Regions from separate parts of the Halomonas sp. LC1 genome, predicted to be linked through region 4. Evidence: predicted binding sites of a transcription regulator. Region 4 holds the regulator's gene; each other region holds the start of a gene.
The links. The regulator sigma-54, encoded in region 4, starts transcription at its own class of promoters, with help from an activator protein. The targets are predictions, from matches to a motif close to TGGCACNNNNNTTGCTNT.
Positions count from the first base shown of each region.

Region 1 (5,287 bases), on a different contig from region 4:
CTCATATCGAGCAGCGGCTCACCGCTATATTGATCAAGGTGAATCACCCGCTGCTGGGTTAAGTGATCGGGATAAATCGAACCGGTATACACCCCGGCAGCCGTGTTGGGCAGATTGACGCTGTAGCCCTGCTGCAGGCCCAGCGCTTCTAACTGAGCCACGGCGTTGTTCAACCCAATGCGCGGGGCAGGCACGGCAGGCTGTATGGATTCAGGCACTCGCGCCTGCTCCAGCGACCAGCTGGTGCTGCCCTGGTCGCTTAAATAGGCGTTGGACATCGGCACGTCCACCCGAACGCCAGCCGGGTAGCCAAAGTTATTGCCGTTGGCCCACTCGTTCACCTGTGCGCCCCAAACGCCCGACCACGGCATGCCGGTAATGGCCAGAAACACGATAAACCCACCAATAAAAATACCCAGCACCGCGTGCAGGTCGCGCCAGAACACTCGGCTTTTGGGTTTGCCGCGCACGCTCACCACGCCGCCCCTACCGTTGCGCGGCCACCAGAGATAAATGCCGGTGGCGACCAATAAAATCGACCAGCCCGCGGCAATCTCAATCAGCTTGCGCGGGGTTTGCCCGAAGAACTTGAAGCTATGCAGGTAGCGAACGGTCCACATCACCGTGCCCCGGTCATCCAACGAACCAAGCACCTCAGCCGTATAGGGATTGACGTACACGGCCAGCCGTTCGCCGGTTAGTGAGTTAACGGTCACTTCCGCTGAGCTTCCCGGGGTGGCGGGCGAGGTGTATGTCACCGCCGTGCCGGGGTAATCCTGCAGTGCCGAGCTAACGAGTGAGGCGGCAGGCTGGGTGGTCTGCTGAACTTCCACGCGCTTGAGATCTGAATGAATCAGCGCATCCAGCTCGTCATCGAATAAATAGAGCGCCCCGGTCAGCGAGAGCGTGATTAAAAAAGGCAGGACTAATAGGCCTGCATAAAAATGCCAGCGCCAAACGGCGCGATACAGATCAAGCGACGCTTTGCGCGTTGTCTGTGTGGAACTCATTGTCGTCATGCACACGCTCCAAGCGCTTAAAGCACCGTGTTGCCCTCACGTAGCGGCGCTCACACGGCGTTCAAGACGCAATATTTATTTGCCAGCCAAGCCCGTTTTTAGCTGGCCAGTTAGGTAAACCCTTTGAGTTAAATGACCTTTAACGAGGGCGGAGCGCGAGGATAGGCGTGGGGGTAGGCTTGTACCGCAGCAGCGCGCTGGGCAAAGGCCGCTGGCAGCGGCGTACGTGTGATAAAGGCCACGCTGCCAATGGCGGGTAAATGGAGAGGGGCGGTAGGCGTTTTTTGCCATATACCGCAATAGTCACACGGGTGATACCAGTGATGCAGCGGGTCATCGTGATGAGCTGACGGACCCGCCGATGTTTCATGCGACGCGGCATCATGTCCGTGTGCATGTTCTGAAGAGTGGTCTAATGCCTGCCATTGAGACTGCAATTGAGAGAACAGCGGCCCAGCAAAGAGCAGGTAGATCGCCACGAACGCTAAATAGAGCGCTGTGCGATACCAAAAAGAGTTGGCTGAGCGGAAAGGTCGCATCTCAAACTACGCTTTGTGAGCTGCCTGAATGACGGCTAAGCAGTTTACAGCGTCATACCGATGCAAAGTACCCGATGCCTGCGATTAACGCTGTGGTGTATTGCCGCGAAAGAGGGTGCTGTATCCGCACTTATTTGGTGCGTTTGAAGGTATTTTTGCTCGTTTATGGTGCTTTTTGCCCTGATTGAACAGCATAAAGGGAGCCGCTTCAGGCTATAAAAGCGTTTTGGCGCTGCCTGAATCGCACTTTCACCATTTTGGCGCACTCCTTGCATTTGTAAGGTAATGATTTATCCACAAGGAAGCGACAGCGCCCCATGATGTTGAGCGAACTTGCCCCACCCGCTGCTGGTTCCGGCCACCGCTTTGACGCCGAGCGCCGCTGGGCCGCCTCGCTGGCCCTGCGTTTTGCCAACCGCGATGGCGTGACCCGGTTAGTGCAAGCGCGCCACCAAGGTCCGTTACGGGTACAGCGCCCCTTCTACCCAGAAGGCAGCCAGGAAGCGTGCCACGTTTACGTATTGCACCCGCCCGGCGGGCTCGTGAGCGGCGATGCGCTGACCATCCGTGCTCATATCGAGCGCGGAGCCCATGCGCTGCTCACCACACCCGCTGCCAATAAGCTCTACAAAGCCGACAGCCAAGGCGTGGCCTGGACACAGCACACCGAGCTGACGGTAGAAGAGGGCGGCGCCTTAGAGTGGCTGCCCCAGGAAACCATCGCGTTTAACGGCTCAAAGGGTACTCAGCGCACCCATATTGTGCTGCAGGGTAATGCCCGCTGCCTAGGCTGGGAAGTGATGGCGCTCGGACGCCCGGCCAGCGATCTGCCCTATGTCACGGGGCGCATCGAACAGCACTTTCGCTTAACCCTAGATGGCAAGCCGCTGTGGCTTGAACGCCAGCCGCTGGACCCCGCGCACCCACGCTTTGCGGGCCGCTGGGGGCAGGGCGGCGCCACGGTGCAGGCCACGCTCTGGGCGGTGGGTATTGACGATGCCGCTGCGGCTATTGAAGCACTGCGCGAAGCGCTGCCGGATAACCCCCGCTGGGCGGTAACCGTGCGCCACGGCGTACTGCTGATGCGCTATCTAGGCACATCCCGTAACGAAGCCTGGGCGCTGTGTGAACAGGCCTGGCACCTGCTTCGGCCGCGCTGGATCGAGCGCGAAGCGCATACGCCGCGCATTTGGCTAACTTAATTGGCAACACGCTGATAACGCTGGAGACACTCCATGGAACTGACCCCACGAGACAAAGACAAGCTGATGCTGTTTACCGCCGCCCAGCTTGCCGAGCGCCGCAAAGCGCGTGGTTTAAAACTGAACTACCCCGAAGCGGTAGCGCTGATCAGCTTTGAGATTATGGAAGGTGCGCGAGATGGCCGCAGCGTGGCGGATTTAATGAGCTACGGCCGCGAAATCCTCACCCGAGACGACGTGATGGAAGGCGTGGCGGAGATGGTCGATGAAGTGCAGGTGGAAGCCACCTTCCCCGACGGCACCAAGCTGGTCACCGTTCACACGCCGATCAACTAATCATCCACCGTTAGGAGAGCGCCATGATTCCAGGACAGTATCAGTTACAAGAGGGTGATATCGAGCTGTGCGCGGGTCGCGAGCGTATCACCGTGGAGGTGGCCAACACCGGCGACCGCCCCATTCAGCTTGGCTCCCACTACCACTTTGCCGAAGCCAACCCCGCGCTGGTGTTTGACCGCGATAAAACCTGGGGTTACCGCCTGGACGTCGCTGCCGGCACCGCCATCCGCTTCGAGCCCGGCCAAACCCGCGAAGTCACGCTGATTCCGTTTGTCGGCAAGCGGGAAATCTACGGCTTCCGTGGCGATGTGATGGGGCCGCTCGATTAGCCAACGGATTAATAAAGAACAACCGACGGTAGGGCGGGCATCGGCTGGGTGACTGTCTGCGCCATGGATGGCGCAGTCAAGCGTACAAGGATGTATTCACAGCGTGTCACACAGACGATGGCCGCCCAGCACTGGACTCAACGCTTGAGGCAGAGGCAAATATGAAACCGGTAAACAAGATCAGTCGGCAAGCCTACGCCGATATGTACGGCCCCACCGTAGGCGACCGCGTGCGCCTGGGCGACACCGAGCTGTGGATTCAAGTCGAAAAAGACGCCACCCACTACGGTGAAGAAGTAAAGTTCGGCGGCGGCAAAGTCATCCGCGATGGCATGGGCCAAAGTCAGCGCCAGGATGCCACGGTGATGGACACCGTGATCACCAACGCGCTGATTTTAGACTGGTGGGGCATCGTCAAAGCCGATGTGGGGCTGCAAAACGGCCGCATCGCCGCCATTGGTAAAGCAGGCAACCCCGATACCCAGCCCGATGTGGAAATCGTGATTGGCCCCGGCACCGAAGTGATTGCCGGTGAAGGCAAAATCCTCACCGCAGGTGGCATCGACGCCCACATCCACTTCATCTGCCCCCAGCAGGTGGAAGAAGCGCTGATGAGCGGTGTCACCACCATGCTCGGCGGCGGCACCGGCCCCGCCACTGGCTCCAACGCCACCACCTGCACCCCCGGCGAGTGGCACATTGGCAAAATGCTTCAAGCGGTGGACGACTTGCCAATGAACATCGGCCTGCTCGGCAAAGGCAACGCCAGCCTGCCGGAAGGGCTCGAAGCGCAGTTGGAAGCGGGCGCGATGGGTCTCAAGCTGCATGAAGACTGGGGCACCACCCCCGCCTCGATTGATACCTGCTTAAGCGTGGCGGAAAAGTACGATGTGCAGATCGCCATCCACACCGATACGCTCAACGAATCCGGCTTCGTGGAAGACACCCTAGCGGCGTTTAAAGAGCGTGGCATTCACACCTACCATACCGAAGGCGCAGGCGGCGGCCACGCCCCGGATATCCTCACCGCCTGCTCCAAAGAGTACGTGCTGCCGTCCTCCACCAACCCCACGCGGCCCTATACGGTGAACACCATCGACGAGCATCTCGACATGCTCATGGTCTGCCACCACCTGGACCCCAATATCCCCGAAGATGTCGCCTTTGCGGATTCACGCATTCGCCGCGAAACCATCGCCGCCGAGGATATTTTGCACGACCTAGGTGTGATCTCGATGATCGCCTCCGACTCCCAGGCCATGGGCCGCGTGGGTGAAGTGGTCTGCCGCACCTGGCAAACCGCCCACAAAATGAAAGTGCAGCGCGGCCTGTTGCCGGAAGATGAAGCGCTGGGGGCCGATAACCTGCGTGCTAAACGCTATATCGCCAAGTACACCATTAACCCCGCCATTACCCACGGCATTGCCCATGAAGTCGGCTCGATTGAAGTCGGCAAGCTGGCGGATTTGGTGCTGTGGAAGCCTGCTTTCTTTGGCGTCAAACCCGCGCTGATTCTGAAAGGCGGCATGATTGCCGGTGCGCCCATGGGCGACCCCAACGCCTCGATTCCCACGCCGCAGCCGGTGCACTACCGCCCCATGTTCGGCACCTTTGGCCGCGCCGCCAGCCAGACCCGGCTCAACTTTGTCAGCCAAGCGGCGATTGACGCAGGCATCAAAGAGCGCCTTGGCTTACAAAGCACGCTTTCCGCCTGTAAAAACGTGCGCGGCGTGCGTAAAAAAGATATGAAGCTCAACGATGCCTGCCCAGAACTCACCGTCGACCCGCAAACCTACGAAGTGCGCTGCGACGGCGAACTGCTCACCTGCGAACCCGCGACCGAGCTACCGCTGGCGCAG
Region 1 is NZ_JASSPG010000005.1:265,396-270,682, reverse strand. Features, by position in the region: gene QIT27_RS10215 (PepSY-associated TM helix domain-containing protein) at 1-1,019, opposite strand, end outside; gene QIT27_RS10210 (DUF2946 family protein) at 1,148-1,558, opposite strand; gene QIT27_RS10205 (urease accessory protein UreD) at 1,876-2,760, shown strand; gene ureA (urease subunit gamma) at 2,794-3,096, shown strand; gene QIT27_RS10195 (urease subunit beta) at 3,120-3,428, shown strand; gene ureC (urease subunit alpha) at 3,590-5,287, shown strand, end outside.
Region 1: the regulator sigma-54 is predicted to act here: its motif matches at 1,817-1,834, upstream of QIT27_RS10205 (urease accessory protein UreD).

Region 2 (5,287 bases), on a different contig from region 4:
AGGATTTCCGCCACCTAAAAACCATGCTGTACGACACGCCGGACACCATGCACCAGCTGCTGGATACCCTCGCGCAGTCGGTCACTGACTACCTGAACGCGCAGATTCGTGCCGGTGCTCAGGCGGTACAGATTTTCGATACTTGGGGCGGCGCGCTCTCCACGCCTGCTTACCTAGAGTTCTCGCTGCGCTATATGGAGCAGATCGTTTCCGGGCTGATCCGCGAACACGACGGCCGCCGCGTGCCGGTGATTCTGTTCACCAAAAACGGCGGCCAGTGGCTTGAGCATATCGCCTGCGCCGGTGCCGACGCGCTGGGTATCGATTGGTCAACCGAGCTTTCCGACGCCCGCGCCCGCGTAGGCCATAAAGTTGCCCTGCAGGGTAATTTAGACCCCAACGTGCTGTTTGCTCGCCCTTCGGCCATTCGCGCCGAAGTGGCCCGCGTGCTGGAGAGCTACGGCCACGGCCCGGGCCACGTGTTCAACTTGGGCCACGGCATCAGCCAGTTCACCAATCCCGACCACGTCACCGCCTTCATGGAGGCGCTGCACGACTTAAGCCCGCAGTACCATCAGGGCATTCCGACCCAAACGAACGACCAGTGCCCAGGAGCCAAGCAATGAGCGACTTACGCGACGACCAGTGGTTTACCGAAGTCTTTGATAGCCACGGCAGCGCTTTCTCGCTGAAAATCACCGAAAAACTGCTGGATGTGCAAAGCCCTTACCAGCACCTGGAAGTGTACGCCACCGAAACCTACGGCAACCTGATGGTGCTGGATGGCTGCGTAATGCTGACCGATCGCGACAACTTCCTCTACCACGAGATGATTGCCCACCCGGCGCTGTTCACCCACGCAGACCCCAAGCGGGTGGTGATCATTGGCGGCGGCGACTGCGGCACGCTGAAAGAAGTGCTGCGCCATCCGGGCGTTGAAAAAGTCACTCAGATCGACATCGATGAAGAAGTGACCAAAGCCTCCGAGCGCTTTTTCCCGTCGCTGGTGGAAGCCAACGGCGACCCCCGCGCCGAGCTGCTGTTTGCTGACGGCGTGAAATGGGTCGATGACGCCGCCGACGAAAGCATCGATGTGCTGATCATCGACTCCACCGACCCGGTAGGCCCTGCCGAAGGCCTGTTCAAAACCGACTTTTTGAAGCGCTGCCACCGCATTCTGAAAAGCGGCGGCGTCATGGTTCAGCAGAGTGAGTCACCGCTGTATCACAGCGGCTCGATTATCCGCGAGCTGCGTAACGACATGCGCGAAGCTGGCTTTGATAGCGTCGCCACCCTGCCCTTCCCCCAGCCGGTGTACCCCTCGGGTTGGTGGAGCGTGACACTGGCAGGCAAAGGCACCAACGTTGAAAGCTTCCGTGAAGAGGCTGCCGCCAGCCACGAAATGCCGCTACAGTACTACACAGTAGATGCCCACCGCGGTGCCCTGGCGCTGCCGCCCTTTATGCGTAAAGCGTTCGCATAAGTTTGCGGTGACGTTATGCATCAGGCCGGGCTCTGCCCGGCCTTTTTTATGCGCAAGTGTTGCTGCGCTCGACGTTAAGGAATAACAAATGAACACCACGCGTTGGTTAGGATTGGGAATCACTCTATTAGCCCCGGCCCTCTGGGTACCTGCCACGGCCATGGCCGATACCCTTGAGGCCATTCAAGAGCGCGACAGCGTGCGCTGTGGCGTTAACGCGGCCCAGCCCGGCTTCTCATCGTTAGACGACAACGACCAGTACCGCGGCCTGGATACCGATGTGTGCCGTGCAGTGGCAGCCGCTGCGCTGGGCGATGCCAGCAAGGTCAATTTTGTGCCGTTAGATTCAGTGGAACGCTTTGCCGCGCTGCAGTCGGGTGAGGTGGACGTGCTCTCCCGCACCACCACTTGGACCTCTAGCCGCGATACCACGCTAGGGATGAACTTCACTGGCGTCAGCTATTACGACGGCCAAGCGTTTATGGTGGCCAGCGACCTCGGCGTGCAGAGCGCCAAAGAGCTGGATGGAGCGGCTGTTTGCACCCAGTCAGGCACCACCAGCGAGCTGAATCTTTCCGACTACTTCCGCATTAACAACATGACCTACGATGCGGTGGTGTTCGATTCACCCGAGCAGTCGATTGCGGGCTTCGAAGCCGGCCGCTGCGATGTATTGAGCTCGGATGCCTCGCAGCTCTACGCCCAGCGCATCCAGCTGGCCGACCCCAACATGGCCGTGGTACTACCGGAGATCATCTCCAAAGAGCCGCTTGGCCCCGCCGTGCGCCAAGGCGATGACCAGTGGTTCAACATCGTGAAGTGGTCGCTGTTTGCCATGCTGAACGCTGAAGAGCTGGGCGTCAGCCAAGCCAATGTGGATGAACAGTTAAGCTCAGAAAATCCCGATGTGATGCGCCTGCTGGGGCAAGACGGCGACTTTGGCGAAGCCATGGGCCTACAATCAGATTGGGCTTACCAAATCGTCAAACAGGTCGGTAACTACGCGGACATCTATGACCGCAACGTGGGCGCGGACTCTGATTTCAACATTGCCCGTGGTCTGAATGCCCTGTGGAAGGATGGTGGGATTCAGTACGCGCCGCCCATTCGCTAGCGCGCTCGGTCACTCGCCAGCGGCTGCGCACCAAAAAGGCGCAATGCGTAGCCGCTGGCGCACTTTTTTGCACCAAGACCTTCGTTAAATTCGCTGATTTTACGTTGAAAAGCGCTGAATTTGCCGACATATCTTTTTTGGCACCTTCCTTGCTAGCTTTTAGTGATGCATCACCATGCATAACGACACTAAAATCGAGGAAGGGGAACACAACATGATCAATAAGAAACACCTGGTACTTCTGGCCTCTGCAGGCGCGATCACTCTTGCGGGCGTTGCCACCGCCCAAGCCGATACGCTGGAAGATACCCGCGAGCGTGGTGCCGTTCAGTGTGGCGTGAGCGACGGCTTACCAGGTTTTTCCGCCCCGGACGATAACGGCAACTGGCAGGGCCTGGACGTTGACGTCTGTCGCGCCGTCGCCGCTGCAGTACTGGGCGACGCGGATGCCGTCAACTACATCTCGTTGAACGCCGTCGAGCGTTTCACCGCGCTGCAGTCTGGCGAAGTGGATATTCTTTCTCGTAACACCACCTGGACCACCACCCGTGACACTACCCTGGGCCTGAACTTCACCGGCGTTAACTTCTACGACGGCCAGGGCTTCATGGTGTCTCGCGACCTCGGTATTACCAGCGCGGCCGAGCTGGATGGCGCAGCGATCTGTATCCAATCCGGTACCACCACCGAGCTGAACCTAGCGGACTACTTCCGTGCCAACGGCATGGAGTTCGACCCGATCGTTTTCGATACCTCTGAGCAAACCGTCGGTGGCTTCCAGGCTGGCCGCTGTGACGTTCTGACGTCTGACACTTCTCAGTTGGCCGCACTGCGCATTCAGCTCGACGACCCGGCTGGCGCCATGATTCTGCCGGATGTCATCTCGAAAGAGCCGCTGGGTCCGGTCGTGCGTCAGGGTGACGATCTGTGGTTCAACATCGTGAAGTGGTCGCTATTCGCCATGATCAACGGTGAAGAGTACGGCGTCACCAGCGAAAACGCTGAAGAGATGCTCAGCTCCGAGAACCCGGACGTGGCGCGTCTGCTCGGCCAGGACGGTAACTACGGTGAAGGCATGGGTCTCGAAGCCGACTGGGCTTACAACATCCTGAGCCAAGTGGGTAACTACGGTGAAAGCTTCGAGCGCAACGTAGGTATGGGTTCACCGCTGGAAATCGAACGCGGTGTCAACGCCCTGTGGAACCAAGGCGGCTTCCAGTACGCACCGCCGATTCGCTAAGCGTCTCGCTTGACCCCGGCCCGCCACCCCTTTGGGTCCTGGCGGGCCATTTGATTGACCTTCCGTATCGCGGAGACGCCACCCATGTCCGTAAGACCTAACGCTCGCCCCGTTGGCCAAAAGCCACCGTTCTGGCGAGACCGCGCCAAACGTGCGCTCATCTTCCAATGTCTGCTGATTGCCGCTGTCATCGCCTTTTTGTTCTATATCGTCGGCAACGTGCAAGACAACCTCTCCTCTCGGGGTATCACCACAGGCTTTGGCTTCCTGAGTAATACCGCCGGCTTTGGGATCGTACAGAGTCTGATCGACTACTCCTCCCAAAGCACCTATGGCCGCACCTTTTTCGTTGGCCTATTGAATACGCTGCTGGTGGGCGGGCTAGGCGTGATTGCCGCCACCCTCATTGGCTTCATTGTCGGTATCGCCCGTTTATCGCCCAACTGGCTGATCGCCAAACTGGCGGCGGCGTATATCGAAACGTTTCGTAATATCCCGCTGCTGCTGCAGATCTTCTTTTGGTACTTTGCCGTGCTGCGGGCGCTCCCCAGCGCGAGGGAAAGCCTGGCATTTGGCGAAGCCGTGTTCCTTAACGTGCGCGGGCTTTACCTGCCTGAGCCGCTGTTCGAATCAGGCTTTGGGCTGATTCCTGTCACCTTCGTGGTCGCCATCTCAGCCAGTATCGCGCTGGTGATTTGGGCGAAGCGCCGTCAGGAGGCCACGGGGCAGCGCATTCCCGCGTACTGGATCTCCTTTGCGCTGATCTTTGGCCTGCCGCTGCTGGTCATGCTCGTCACTGGCGTGCCTATCACCTGGGAAATGCCCGAGCTGCGCGGCTTTAACTTCCGCGGCGGCATCACGGTGATTCCCGAGTTCCTGGCGCTATGGTTTGCGCTATCGATCTATACGGCGTCGTTCATTGCCGAGATCGTGCGCTCCGGCATTCAGGCCATTTCTCATGGCCAAACCGAAGCGGCTCAAGCCCTGAGCCTGCCGCGTAACCTAGTGCTGCGCCTGGTGGTCATTCCTCAGGCGCTACGAGTCATCATTCCCCCGCTCACCAGCCAATATTTGAACCTGATCAAAAACTCGTCGCTGGCTACGGCCATTGGCTATCCGGACCTCGTATCGGTGTTTGCAGGGACCACGCTGAACCAGACAGGCCAAGCCATCGAGGTCATTGCCATGACCATGGCGGTCTACCTGACGATCAGCCTGCTGGTGTCCATGTTCATGAACTGGTTCAACGCCCGTGTGGCGCTGGTTGAACGCTAGGCTGAGGCGAGGAGCCACACATGATTCATAATCAAACCATGATCGAGCAGCGACCGGCGCCCAGCAGCTCCGTAGGCGCCATTGCTTGGCTGCGCACCAACTTGTTCAACGGCCCGATCAATACGATCTTCACGTTGATTGGCCTCTACATTCTCTATCTGCTGGTGGTACCCAC
Region 2 is NZ_JASSPG010000005.1:317,597-322,883, forward strand. Features, by position in the region: gene hemE (uroporphyrinogen decarboxylase) at 1-626, shown strand, start outside; gene speE (polyamine aminopropyltransferase) at 623-1,483, shown strand; gene QIT27_RS10435 (amino acid ABC transporter substrate-binding protein) at 1,572-2,597, shown strand; gene QIT27_RS10440 (amino acid ABC transporter substrate-binding protein) at 2,812-3,837, shown strand; gene QIT27_RS10445 (amino acid ABC transporter permease) at 3,922-5,112, shown strand; gene QIT27_RS10450 (amino acid ABC transporter permease) at 5,133-5,287, shown strand, end outside.
Region 2: the regulator sigma-54 is predicted to act here: its motif matches at 2,736-2,753, upstream of QIT27_RS10440 (amino acid ABC transporter substrate-binding protein).

Region 3 (5,287 bases), on a different contig from region 4:
CATCATGGGTTAGCCCTCCGCAGCCCGGCCCTTCTGCGGGAAGAGTCCACGCGGGCGTTTTTGAATAAACAGAATGATGAAGACCAGCACGATAATCTTGGCCAGCACCGCGCCCGCCCAGGGTTCCAACACCTGGTTGATCACCCCCAGCGATAGCCCTGCCACCAGCGTGCCCCACAGGTTACCCACGCCGCCGAACACCACCACCATGAACGAGTCGATGATGTAGTTTTGTCCGAGGTTGGGGCCTACGTTGGTGAGCTGGGAGAGCGCCACGCCCGCCAAGCCCGCCACGCCGGAGCCCAGCGCAAAGGTCATGATATCAACGCGGGTGGCGCGAATACCCATAGAGCGCGCCATGGCGCGGTTTTGGGTCACGGCACGCACTTCAAGCCCTAAGCGGGTGCGACGCATAATCAGCATCAGCGCAGCGAACACTACCAGCGCAAAGCCCAGCACGAACATCCGGTTGAGCGTGAGCGAAAGCGCGTCGTTGATGACCAGCGAGCCGCTCATCCACTCCGGCGTCACCACGGTGCGGTTGAGCGGCGAAATCACCGTACGCACCAGCTGCTGCAGAATCAGGCTGATACCGAAGGTCGCCAGCAGGGTTTCCAGCGGGCGGCCTTTGAGGAACTGGATCACGCCCCGCTCAATGGCAATGCCCACCAGCGCGGCCACCATAAAGCCCGCCGGAATCGATAGAATCAGCGCTAGCCCCGGCTGGCCCGGCAGCAGTTGCTGCATCATCCAGGTGGTGTAAGCGCCCAGCATCATCAGCTCGCCATGGGCCATGTTGATCACGCCCATTACGCCAAAGGTAATCGCCAAGCCAATCGCCGCCAGTACTAACACCGAGCCCAAGCTCAAGCCGAAATAGAGCGTTTCCAAGCCGCGGTTAATCTTGAGCTGCTGCTCGATGCCGGTCAGCGCGGTTGCTGCTGCATCGGCAACAATCGGGTCGTCGCTATTCGCGGCACGGCCTAACGCCACGCGAGCACGCGGGTGAAGGCTGCCGGTGAGCGCCTCGACGCCCGCCATCTCGCCCTGCTCGGCGCGATAAATCGCCACCGCCTGGGCCAAGCGCGTGCGAACATACTCATCTTCCGCGTCGGCAATCACTGGCGCCAGCGTTTCGGCCAGCTCGCCGTCCACTTCGCCCAGCAAGCGGTCGGCGGAAGTGCGGCGGCGCTCGACGTTAGGCGAGTAGAGGTCCACCACGGCAATGGCGCTGCGCAGCTGGTTACGCAGCGCGTTGTTGATGCCGATACGGTCAAGGTCGCGGCGGGACATTTCGCCCAGCGGCTCGTTGGTCAGCGCATCCGCCACCGGCCAGTCGCGGCCACGGTTCTCGAGCACCAGCACAAAGCGGCCATCGTCGGTGCGTTGTAGGCGGCCATCCAGCAGTGCCTGCAGCCAGTCGCGGGCGCGCTCGTCATCGCTTTGTAGAATAGCGGCAATGGCTTCGCCTTTATCGCGGTAGGAGTCCACATCCAGCGCGGTCAACAGCGCGAGTGCTGCTTGGTCATCGGGAGTCGAGGAGCTGCTTTGTGCCTGCGCCGACACGGCGGTGCCGAGTAGCATCAGGCACAGCAGCCCCAAGGAAAGGAAACGCCTCATGGGGTTCTTCCTTTGGTGATCAAATGGGAGAGGTAGCGTGCTCCCCTACTGCGCCATTGCGCTGGCGCAGTAGGGGACGAAAGTTACTCGGCGAGCGCTGCTTCGGCTTCTTCTGCTGCGGTGCTGCCACCACAGGAACCGTTCACAACGTTAAAGTTGCCGCACTCCATGGGCTTGCGCCAATCAGAGATCAGGTCACGGGAGCCCGGCAGGTAATCCGACCACGCATCACCGGCCACGGTAGAGGGCGTTTGCCAGACGATATCGAACTGGCCGTTATCCTGAACTTCACCAATCAGCACCGGCTTGGTGATGTGATGGTTAGGCATCATCGCCGCGTAACCGCCGGAGAGGTTCGGTACGGTCACGCCGATAATCGCGTCTTTCACCGTATCCACATCGGTGGTGCCCGCTTTACGCACGGCTTCGGCCCACATGTTGAAGCCAATGTAGTGAGCTTCCATGGGGTCGTTGGTCACCGACATCTCGTCACCGGTGTGCTCAATCCAGGCGTCGATAAAGTCGTAGTTGGCGTCGGTATCAACGCTCATGAAGTAGTTCCAGGCGGCCAAGTGGCCCACCAGCGGCCCGGTGTCGATACCGGAAAGCTCCTGCTCACCCACCGAGAAGGCGATGACCGGAATGTCGGCGGCATCAATGCCTTGGTTAGCCAGCTCGCGGTAGAACGGCACGTTGGCGTCGCCGTTAATGGTGGAGATCACGGCGGTGGGCTTGCCCTCTTCACCAAAGCGGCGAATTTCGGAGACGATGTTCTGCCAGTCCGAGTGACCAAACGGCGTGTAGTTGACCATGATGTCTTCTTCGGCCACACCGTGCTCATCTTTCAGGAACGCTTCCAAGATGCGGTTGGTGGTGCGCGGGTAGACGTAGTCGGTGCCGATCAGCGCGAAGCGCTCGATACCCACTTCGTTGATCAAATACTCAACGGCAGGAATGGCCTGCTGGTTGGGCGCGGCACCGGTGTAGAAGACGTTTTCAGACGACTCTTCGCCTTCGTACTGCACCGGGTAGAACAGCAGGCCGTTGAGCTCTTCTACCACCGGCAGCACCGCTTTACGGGAAACGGAGGTCCAGTTGCCGAAGATCACATCCACTTCTTCCTGGGCCAGCAGCTCGCGGGCGCGCTCGGCAAACAGCGGCCAGTTAGACGCGGGGTCGACCACCACGGCTTCTAGCTGACGGCCCAGCAGGCCACCGGCTTCGTTCTGCTGCTCAATAAGCATTTCCACGGTGTCTTTCAGGGTCGATTCACTGATAGCCATGGTGCCGGAGAGCGAGTGCAGAATACCAACTTTGATGGGGTCGTCGTCTTGGGCCACCGCTTGCGCGCTGGCGCCCATCACAGCGGCGGTGATCAGGGCAGTGGCGAAACGGCTAAGGGTACGTGGGTGTGTCTTGCGCTGCAGTGTGGTCACTTGAACCTCCTTGCGCCCCTTATGGTTGGGGCTCGTGTTTGGGGTACCGCGACCAAGCGTTGTCGTTATTGAGGCGACGGGGCACTTGGTGCGTCCACTCGTGGGTCGCGAGTTACAACTCGTATTCACACGTCGCCATACACACTGCAAGGGGTGCGCCAATGTGGAACAAAGGCCACGATTAAAAATACAATCAAACACTTAGCTGTGTACAAAAAATACCGCTCAGACCACTTAGCACCAAGATGACGCAACGCGGCGGCGCCCATGCACGATTGTTATGCACCACCACGACGCTTTGCACCACGGGCGAAGGTGCACCATAAAAAAAAGCGCCCTCGCAGACGCGAGGGCGCTTTCGGGGTCCGCCAATAGTGTTAGTTCACAGCAGCAGCGGCTTTCGTGCGACGTTTTTTGAGCAGCGGCAGGCCAAGCGACAGCACGGCGATGACCAGGAGCGACAGCGAAATCGGCTTGTCGATAAAGGTAGTCCAGTCGCCACCGGAGATCTGCAGCGCCCGGCGCATGGACTCTTCCATGATGTTACCGAGAATCAGCGCAAGGATCAGCGGCGCAGTGGGGAAGCCAAACAGGCGCATGCCCAAGCCCAGCAGGCCAAAGCCCAGCAGTAGCAGCAGGTCAAAGACGCTGAAGCTCATGCCGTAAACGCCGATCATGCAGAAGATCAGAATCATCGACAGCAGCAGCGGGCGCGGCAGGTCGAGGATTTTAGCGATCAGCGGGATCAGCGGCAGGTTCAGTACCAGCAGGAAGATGTTGCCGATGTACATACTGGCAATCACGCCCCAAAACACATCCGGACGCTGCTCCAACATCATCGGGCCAGGCGTCACACCCATCACCAGCAGCGCGCCCAACAGGACCGCCGTGGTACCAGAGCCCGGCACACCCAGAGTTAACAGCGGCACGAAAGAGCCGGTACAGGCGGCGTTGTTGGCCGCTTCCGGAGCGGCTACGCCCTTGATGTTGCCCTGACCAAAGGTGTCGCCATCTTTCGCCAGGCGCTTCTCCATGCTGTAGCCCAGAAAGGAGCCAATGGTGGCGCCCGCCCCCGGCAGTACGCCGGTAAAGAAGCCCAGTACGGAACTGCGGCTAATGGGGCCCGCAATTTTCTTCACTTCACCGCGGCTCAGCTTCAGCGAGCCAATCACGTTGCGCGGCACCTCTTTACCACCGCCACCACGCAGCAGCATGTAGAACACTTCCGCCAAGGCGAAGATACCCAGCGCCACGACCAGGAAGTCGATGCCGTCGAGCAGTTGAATCGAGTTGAAGGTAAAGCGCTCGGTGCCGGTTTGCGTGTCGATCCCCACAATCGAGATCATCACGCCAATAACCGCCGCAATTAGACCTTTCACCAGCGACTTATCTGACAGCGACACCACCGCCGTCAGGCCCAGCACCATGAGTGCAAAGTACTCTGCGGGGCCAAAGCTCACCGCCACCTTGGAGAGCAGCGGGGCCACCAGCATCAAAAAGACCACCGAGACCGTACCGCCAATGAAGGAGGCGTAGGCGGCAATGGCCAGCGCCTTACCCGCCATGCCCTGCTTGGCCATCGGGTAACCATCGAAGGAGGTCGCTACCGTGCCCGCCACGCCGGGGGCGTTGAGCAGAATGGACGACGTCGAGCCGCCGAAGATAGCGCCGTAATAGACCCCGGCCATCAGAATCAATCCAGAAGAGGGCTCCATGGCAAAGGTAATCGGAATCATCAAGGCCAGCGCGCTGATCGGCCCTAGGCCGGGCAGCATGCCGATAATAGTACCGGCAAACACACCGGCGAATACGTAGGCGATATTGATTGGCTCAAGCGCGATGCCAAAGCCGTACATCAGATTGTTTAAGGCATCCATGGGAGTGTCTCTCGTTAAAACCCGCTATAGGTGCATCCGCACGCCATGCTTAAAACGGCAGTACGCCGGTGGGTAGGTAAACATCCATCACCCGCGTCATGGTCAGGTAAAGGGCCAGTACCACACCCAGCGATACCGCTAGGTTGACGCCATGGCGGCGATAGCCGTAATAGGCGGTTAAACCCACACTTAGTAGCGTGGAGGCCAGTACAAAACCCAGCGGCACCAGCAGGAACGCATAGGCGGCAATGGCCAGCGCGGTCACGATGACACGCGCCCAGGGAGTGAACAGCAGCGGCCCGTTAGTGGCTTCATGGTCGATTTCATCAGCCCCAGCAATGGCGCTCGGCTTCT
Region 3 is NZ_JASSPG010000005.1:284,232-289,518, forward strand. Features, by position in the region: gene urtC (urea ABC transporter permease subunit UrtC) at 1-6, opposite strand, end outside; gene urtB (urea ABC transporter permease subunit UrtB) at 10-1,620, opposite strand; gene urtA (urea ABC transporter substrate-binding protein) at 1,704-3,056, opposite strand; gene QIT27_RS10285 (tripartite tricarboxylate transporter permease) at 3,434-4,933, opposite strand; gene QIT27_RS10290 (tripartite tricarboxylate transporter TctB family protein) at 4,983-5,287, opposite strand, start outside.
Region 3: the regulator sigma-54 is predicted to act here: its motif matches at 3,200-3,217, upstream of urtA (urea ABC transporter substrate-binding protein).

Region 4 (5,287 bases):
GTCTCGCTGGCGTAGCTCTTCCAACAGCGCTGGCAGACGCTCCAGCGCGATGGGGAGGTTGCGCGCATCGATGCTAACGGCAATACGAGTGCGTTCTCCTTGAGCGCGCAGCTCATCGATCAGCGAGCCCAGCAGCATGGCAGGTAAGTTATCGATCGCATAATAGCCAAGATCCTCCAGCGCTTGTAAGGCGATAGATTTACCGGACCCCGAACGGCCGCTAATGATCACCAGTTGCATAGCGTCTCTCTTGGCGTATGAGCGTAGGAAATAAACAGTGATGGACGTGTGAGTATCTTACGCGGCCTGTTCGCGTATCTTGGCCGTCATCAGGGTCAATAGCTCTTTTTGACTGCTGGCTTTGCGTAGCTGTTGACGGGTATTCGCATCGTTCATGATCGTCGCGACTTGCCCAAGCAGAGCGAGATGCGTGTCGTCCGCCTCTTCGGGTACGAGCAACACGAACACTAGATCGACGGGATCGCCATCGATGGCATCGAAATCGACCGGCTCGGCAAGTTTCAAAAAGCCAGCGATGGGCGAGCTACAGTGCGGGCTGCGTGCGTGGGGGATGGCAACGCCGTTGCCAATTCCCGTGCTGCCGAGACGCTCGCGTCCAATCAGGCGGCTAAACACTTCTTGGCTATCGAGGCTGGGTGTGTTTTGGGCGATGAAGGTGCTGAAAAACTCCAGCACCCGTTTTTTGCTGCCCCCGGGCACGTCGTAGAGCACGCGCTCCGGGGGGAGGATGGTTTCCAACGTCATTGAGTTAACGCACGCCTGCGCCCTGGGCGCGAGCTTGTGCTTTTTCCTTGTGTTTAACGAGTTGACGATCGATTTTGTCTGCGAGCGCATCGATAGCGGCATACATATCGTTATCGAGGGCTTCGGCATGAAGGTCGGCACCGGCGGCATGCAGCGTACAGGCTGCCTGCTGGCGTTCCTTCTCGACAGATAAGGTCACTTGCACCGTGGTGATGTTGTCGTAGTGGCGTTCGACGCGTTCCAGCTTTTCGTTAACGTAGTCACGCAAGGCGTCAGTCAGTTCAACGTGATGACCAGTGATGTTTACTTGCATTGACGTGCTCCTTATCCATCGGGCTGTACTTCGATTGTAACCCTTTTTGCGCTATTGCAAAGCCCCTGCGTCGAGTTTGTCATGCCCTACCGTTTAACTAACGTAAACGGCGGCGCTCACTGGACGAGGGAATACCCATTGACTCGCGATATTTCGCTACCGTACGCCGGGCAACGCTGATGCCTCCCTCCTCAAGGAGGGTCACCAGGCGACTATCGGAGAGCGGTTTACCCGACGGCTCCTCTTGTATCAGTTTTTTGATCCGTGCACGAATGGCGGTGCTGGAGTGGCTATCGCCGCCATCGTGGCTGCTGACTTGGCTCGAGAAGAAGTACTTCAACTCGAACACGCCTCGTGGCGTATGTATGAATTTCTGCGTCGTCACACGGGAGATCGTGGACTCGTGCATCTCCACGGCCTCGGCGATGTCGGCCAGGATCAGCGGTTTCATGGCCTCTTCGCCGTGCTCTAGAAAGCCGATCTGGCGGGCGATGATTTCACGACCTACTCGCAGAAGCGTGTCATTACGGCTGGAAAGGCTTTTGATCAGCCAGCGAGCTTCTTGGAGGTGCTCTTTCAAGAACTGGTTGTCTTGGCTCTTGTCGGCACGTTTGATCAAACTGGCGTAATCGGGCTGGATACGCAGGCGCGGCAGCGCCTCCGGGTTGAGCTCTAAGTGCCAGCCCTCGTTGTCATGGCGCACGACCAAATCGGGCGTAATATAGCTGTCGTCGGTCACGCCGTAGGCGCTGCCTGGGCGTGGGTCAAGGCTGCGAATTAAACGGATGACGTCGTCCAACTGCTCGTCATCCAGGCTCAGGCGGCGCTTGAGTAGCCGTAAATCGTCTTTGCCCAACGCTTCGAGAAACTGACGCACCAAGCGTTTTGCGGGCATCAATAGCGGGGTGTCTTCAGGCAGCGCGGCCAGCTGAAGCATCAGGCACTCGCGCAGGTCGCGGGCAAACACGCCGGTGGGCTCGAACTGTTGTAAGCGCAACAGGGTGTTTTCTACTTCACGCTGGCTCAGGCTGTCGTGGCCTTGCGCCTTGAGGCCTTCGCGGATGTCGTTGAGCGGTTGAGTGAGATAGCCGTTGGCATCCAGTGCATCGATCAGGCTTTCGGCAATGGCATAGTCGCGGGGAGAGAAGTCAGTCATGGCCAATTGCCATAACAGATGGCCATGAAGGCTTTGGCCTGCTGCTTGGCGCTCGAAGTCGGGTCCTTCGCTGCTACCGCCCAAGCTGCCCATGTCTTGGTAGGTGTCCGACCAGTCGCTGTCTACGGAGAGTTCGTTGGGAATGCTGTCCGACCACTCGGTCTCTTGAGGCTCGCTAACAGCCTGTTCGCCAAACTCATCCTCTTGTTCGAGCATGGGGTTAGCGTCCAGCGCTAGCTGAATTTCTTGACGGAGGTCCAGCGTGGAGAGCTGTAGCAGGGCAATGGCCTGCTGCAGCTGAGGTGTCATGGTCAGCTGTGTGCCGATACGCAATTGGAGAGAAGCTTTCATGACCATCTGAGAACCACTCGTTAATCAGAAAGCTCCACCCTAGAGCGAGTTATGACTCTGTGCAAGTGCAATAAGCATGCCACTAAAAGAAAAGTTTGGTCAGGCCAGAGTTTAGAGGCGGAAGTCTGCGCCTAGATAGACATCACGAACCTTCTGGTTATTGAGGATCTCCTGGGCGTTTCCACTGGCGATGATATGGCCGTCGCCAACGATGTAGGCAATGTCACAAATATCCAGGGTTTCGCGCACGTTATGGTCAGTGATCAAGACGCCGATGTGGCGTTTTTTCAGTGCGCGAATGATGGTTTTGATTTCACCCACTGAAATAGGGTCGACCCCGGCAAACGGCTCGTCGAGCAGAATGAATGCGGGCTCGGTAGCGAGTGAGCGAGCGATCTCCACTCGGCGGCGCTCGCCCCCTGAGAGGCTCATGCCCAGGTTGTCGCGAATGTGGGTAATATGGAAATCTTCGAGCAGTGACTCGAGGCGTGCTTCCCGAGCGCTGCGGTCCAGCGCTTTGCGCGTCTCGAGAATCGCCATGATGTTATCGGCCACCGAGAGCTTGCGGAAAATGGAGGCTTCCTGGGGAAGGTAGCCAATCCCGGCCATGGCGCGCTCGTGCATGGGCGCATGGGTCAGGTCGACGTCGTCGATACCGACGCTACCGGCATCGGATTTGACCAGTCCAACGATCATGTAAAACGACGTGGTTTTACCCGCCCCGTTGGGCCCCAGCAGGCCGACGACGCTACCCTGAGCGATTTCCAGGTTGATATCTTTCACGACCCGACGGCGTTTGTAGCTCTTCGCTAGGTGATGGGCGTAGAGCGTTTTGACAGGTGCGGAATCTGCAGAGGTTGATGCTGCCACGTGGCCGCTCCCTATTGTTCGGGCTGAAGAGTCATGCGAATGCGCTGGTTGTCGCTACCGCTCACGTCGGAGCGTGCTTGCACCACTTCCTGGTCGATGAAGTACTCCAAACGCCCCCCTTGGAAACGGTCGCCTTGCTGTGTCAGTTCGGCTTGGTCGATCAGCTCTACACGGCGTTCGGCGACATGGTAAACGATACGACGCGCCCAGCCCTCCATGGGGGTTTCTTGATCTTCGAGCTGATTGCGCAGGTAGGCGCGCTCACCCGTGGCAATGGCGCGTGACAGCTCGCCTGAGTCGTTGCGCTGAATTTCGACGCGTTCGCCGCGCAGTTGCATCTCGCCCTGGCGAATGTCCACGTTGCCTGAGTAAACAGCGGTGCCAGCGCGCTGGTCGAGGTCCAGGCGGTCGGCTTCGACCTCGATGGGGGCTTGGCTTTGTGCCATGGCCGCCGTGGCGAGGGGTAGGGTTAACGCAAAGAGTGCAGTGCGGAGAGAGGCGTTCATCGCGACTCCTCAGGGTTACGAGTGGCAGGCGGGTGGACGCCGCGCACGTTATTGGTCAGGCGGACTTGGCTGTCATCGAGCCAAACGTCCATGCGGGAGGCTTCCATGCGCTGCGGCGGCTGCTGCAACAGCACGGGCGTATCGCTCCAGGCATGGCGCGTCACGCCATCGTAGTTTAATTGCTGCGTGTCGAGCTGCCAGCCCTCTTCGGGAGCCAGTAGCCGGGCAGACCCTCTTAGCGTCAGGGCCTGGGAATCGGTATTCAAGGTGCCGGTGTCTGCCGTGGCCAGCCACTCCCGCTGTTCGCTGTCGAACAGCGTCGCGCGCGGCGACATGACATCGGTCATGGCCGTTTGAGGCGTATGGACCAGTCGAGGCGTGACCAGCGACTGCTGGATAGCGCCTGTCTCGCCAAACAGGGTAATTTCGGCGTTCTCCAACACATGCCCAGGCTCCTGGGCACGGGCCTCCTGATCGATCTCACCCTCTTGCGGGCCGCGCGGGTCCAGCCAGACCAGCAGTCCGCCCAGGGCCACGACCATCGCCGTGATCCACACCCGTTTTCTGACTCTGAGACCCATCACGAGTGCCTGTGAAGATACGTGTCGAGCACGGCATCCCAGTGCCCTTGCGAAGTGAGCAGCGTATCGCAAATTTCACGTACCGCGCCGTGGCCGCCTAGCCGTTCCGTGATCCAATCGGCATGGGTGTGCATGTAATCAGGCGCATTGGGGACCGTGATGCCGACGCCGCAGCGCTTGATGGGAGCGAGGTCAGGCAGGTCATCACCGCAGTAGGCCACCTGCTCGAGGGTGATATCCAGTCGTTGGCAAAGCGCGCGAAGCGTCGTGAGCTTATCTTCGCAGCCTTGGTGAACGTGGCTAATGCCGAGCGCCGCCGCGCGCTGGCTGACCATGGGCGAATCGCGTCCGGTAATCAGTGCCACGTGAATGCCGACCCGCTTGAGCAGTTTCAAACCATGCCCGTCTTGGGTGTGAAACGCTTTGATTTCGATGCCGTCCGCCTGAAAGTAGAGGCGGCCATCCGTCAAGACGCCATCTACGTCTAGCGCGAGGAGTTTTACACGGCGAAGTCGGTCGAGTAGTGCATCGGGTAGGGCCATATAGCCTCCTTAACATCCATGGCGAAAAGCGTTATCACGCAGTTAAATCACACCGCTGGCTAGCAGATCGTGCATATGTAGCGCGCCGATGGGGCGCTGCTGCTCGTCGACGACAGCGAGCGCGGTTATCCGGCTATCTTCCATAATACGAACGGCCTCGGCAGCCAGTACGTCAGGGCCGATACGTTTGCCTGGGCGCGTCA
Region 4 is NZ_JASSPG010000004.1:84,689-89,975, reverse strand. Features, by position in the region: gene rapZ (RNase adapter RapZ) at 1-240, opposite strand, end outside; gene ptsN (PTS IIA-like nitrogen regulatory protein PtsN) at 298-765, opposite strand; gene hpf (ribosome hibernation-promoting factor, HPF/YfiA family) at 770-1,078, opposite strand; gene QIT27_RS07945 (RNA polymerase factor sigma-54) at 1,176-2,591, opposite strand; gene lptB (LPS export ABC transporter ATP-binding protein) at 2,697-3,455, opposite strand; gene lptA (lipopolysaccharide transport periplasmic protein LptA) at 3,467-3,961, opposite strand; gene lptC (LPS export ABC transporter periplasmic protein LptC) at 3,958-4,542, opposite strand; gene QIT27_RS07925 (KdsC family phosphatase) at 4,542-5,084, opposite strand; gene QIT27_RS07920 (KpsF/GutQ family sugar-phosphate isomerase) at 5,127-5,287, opposite strand, start outside.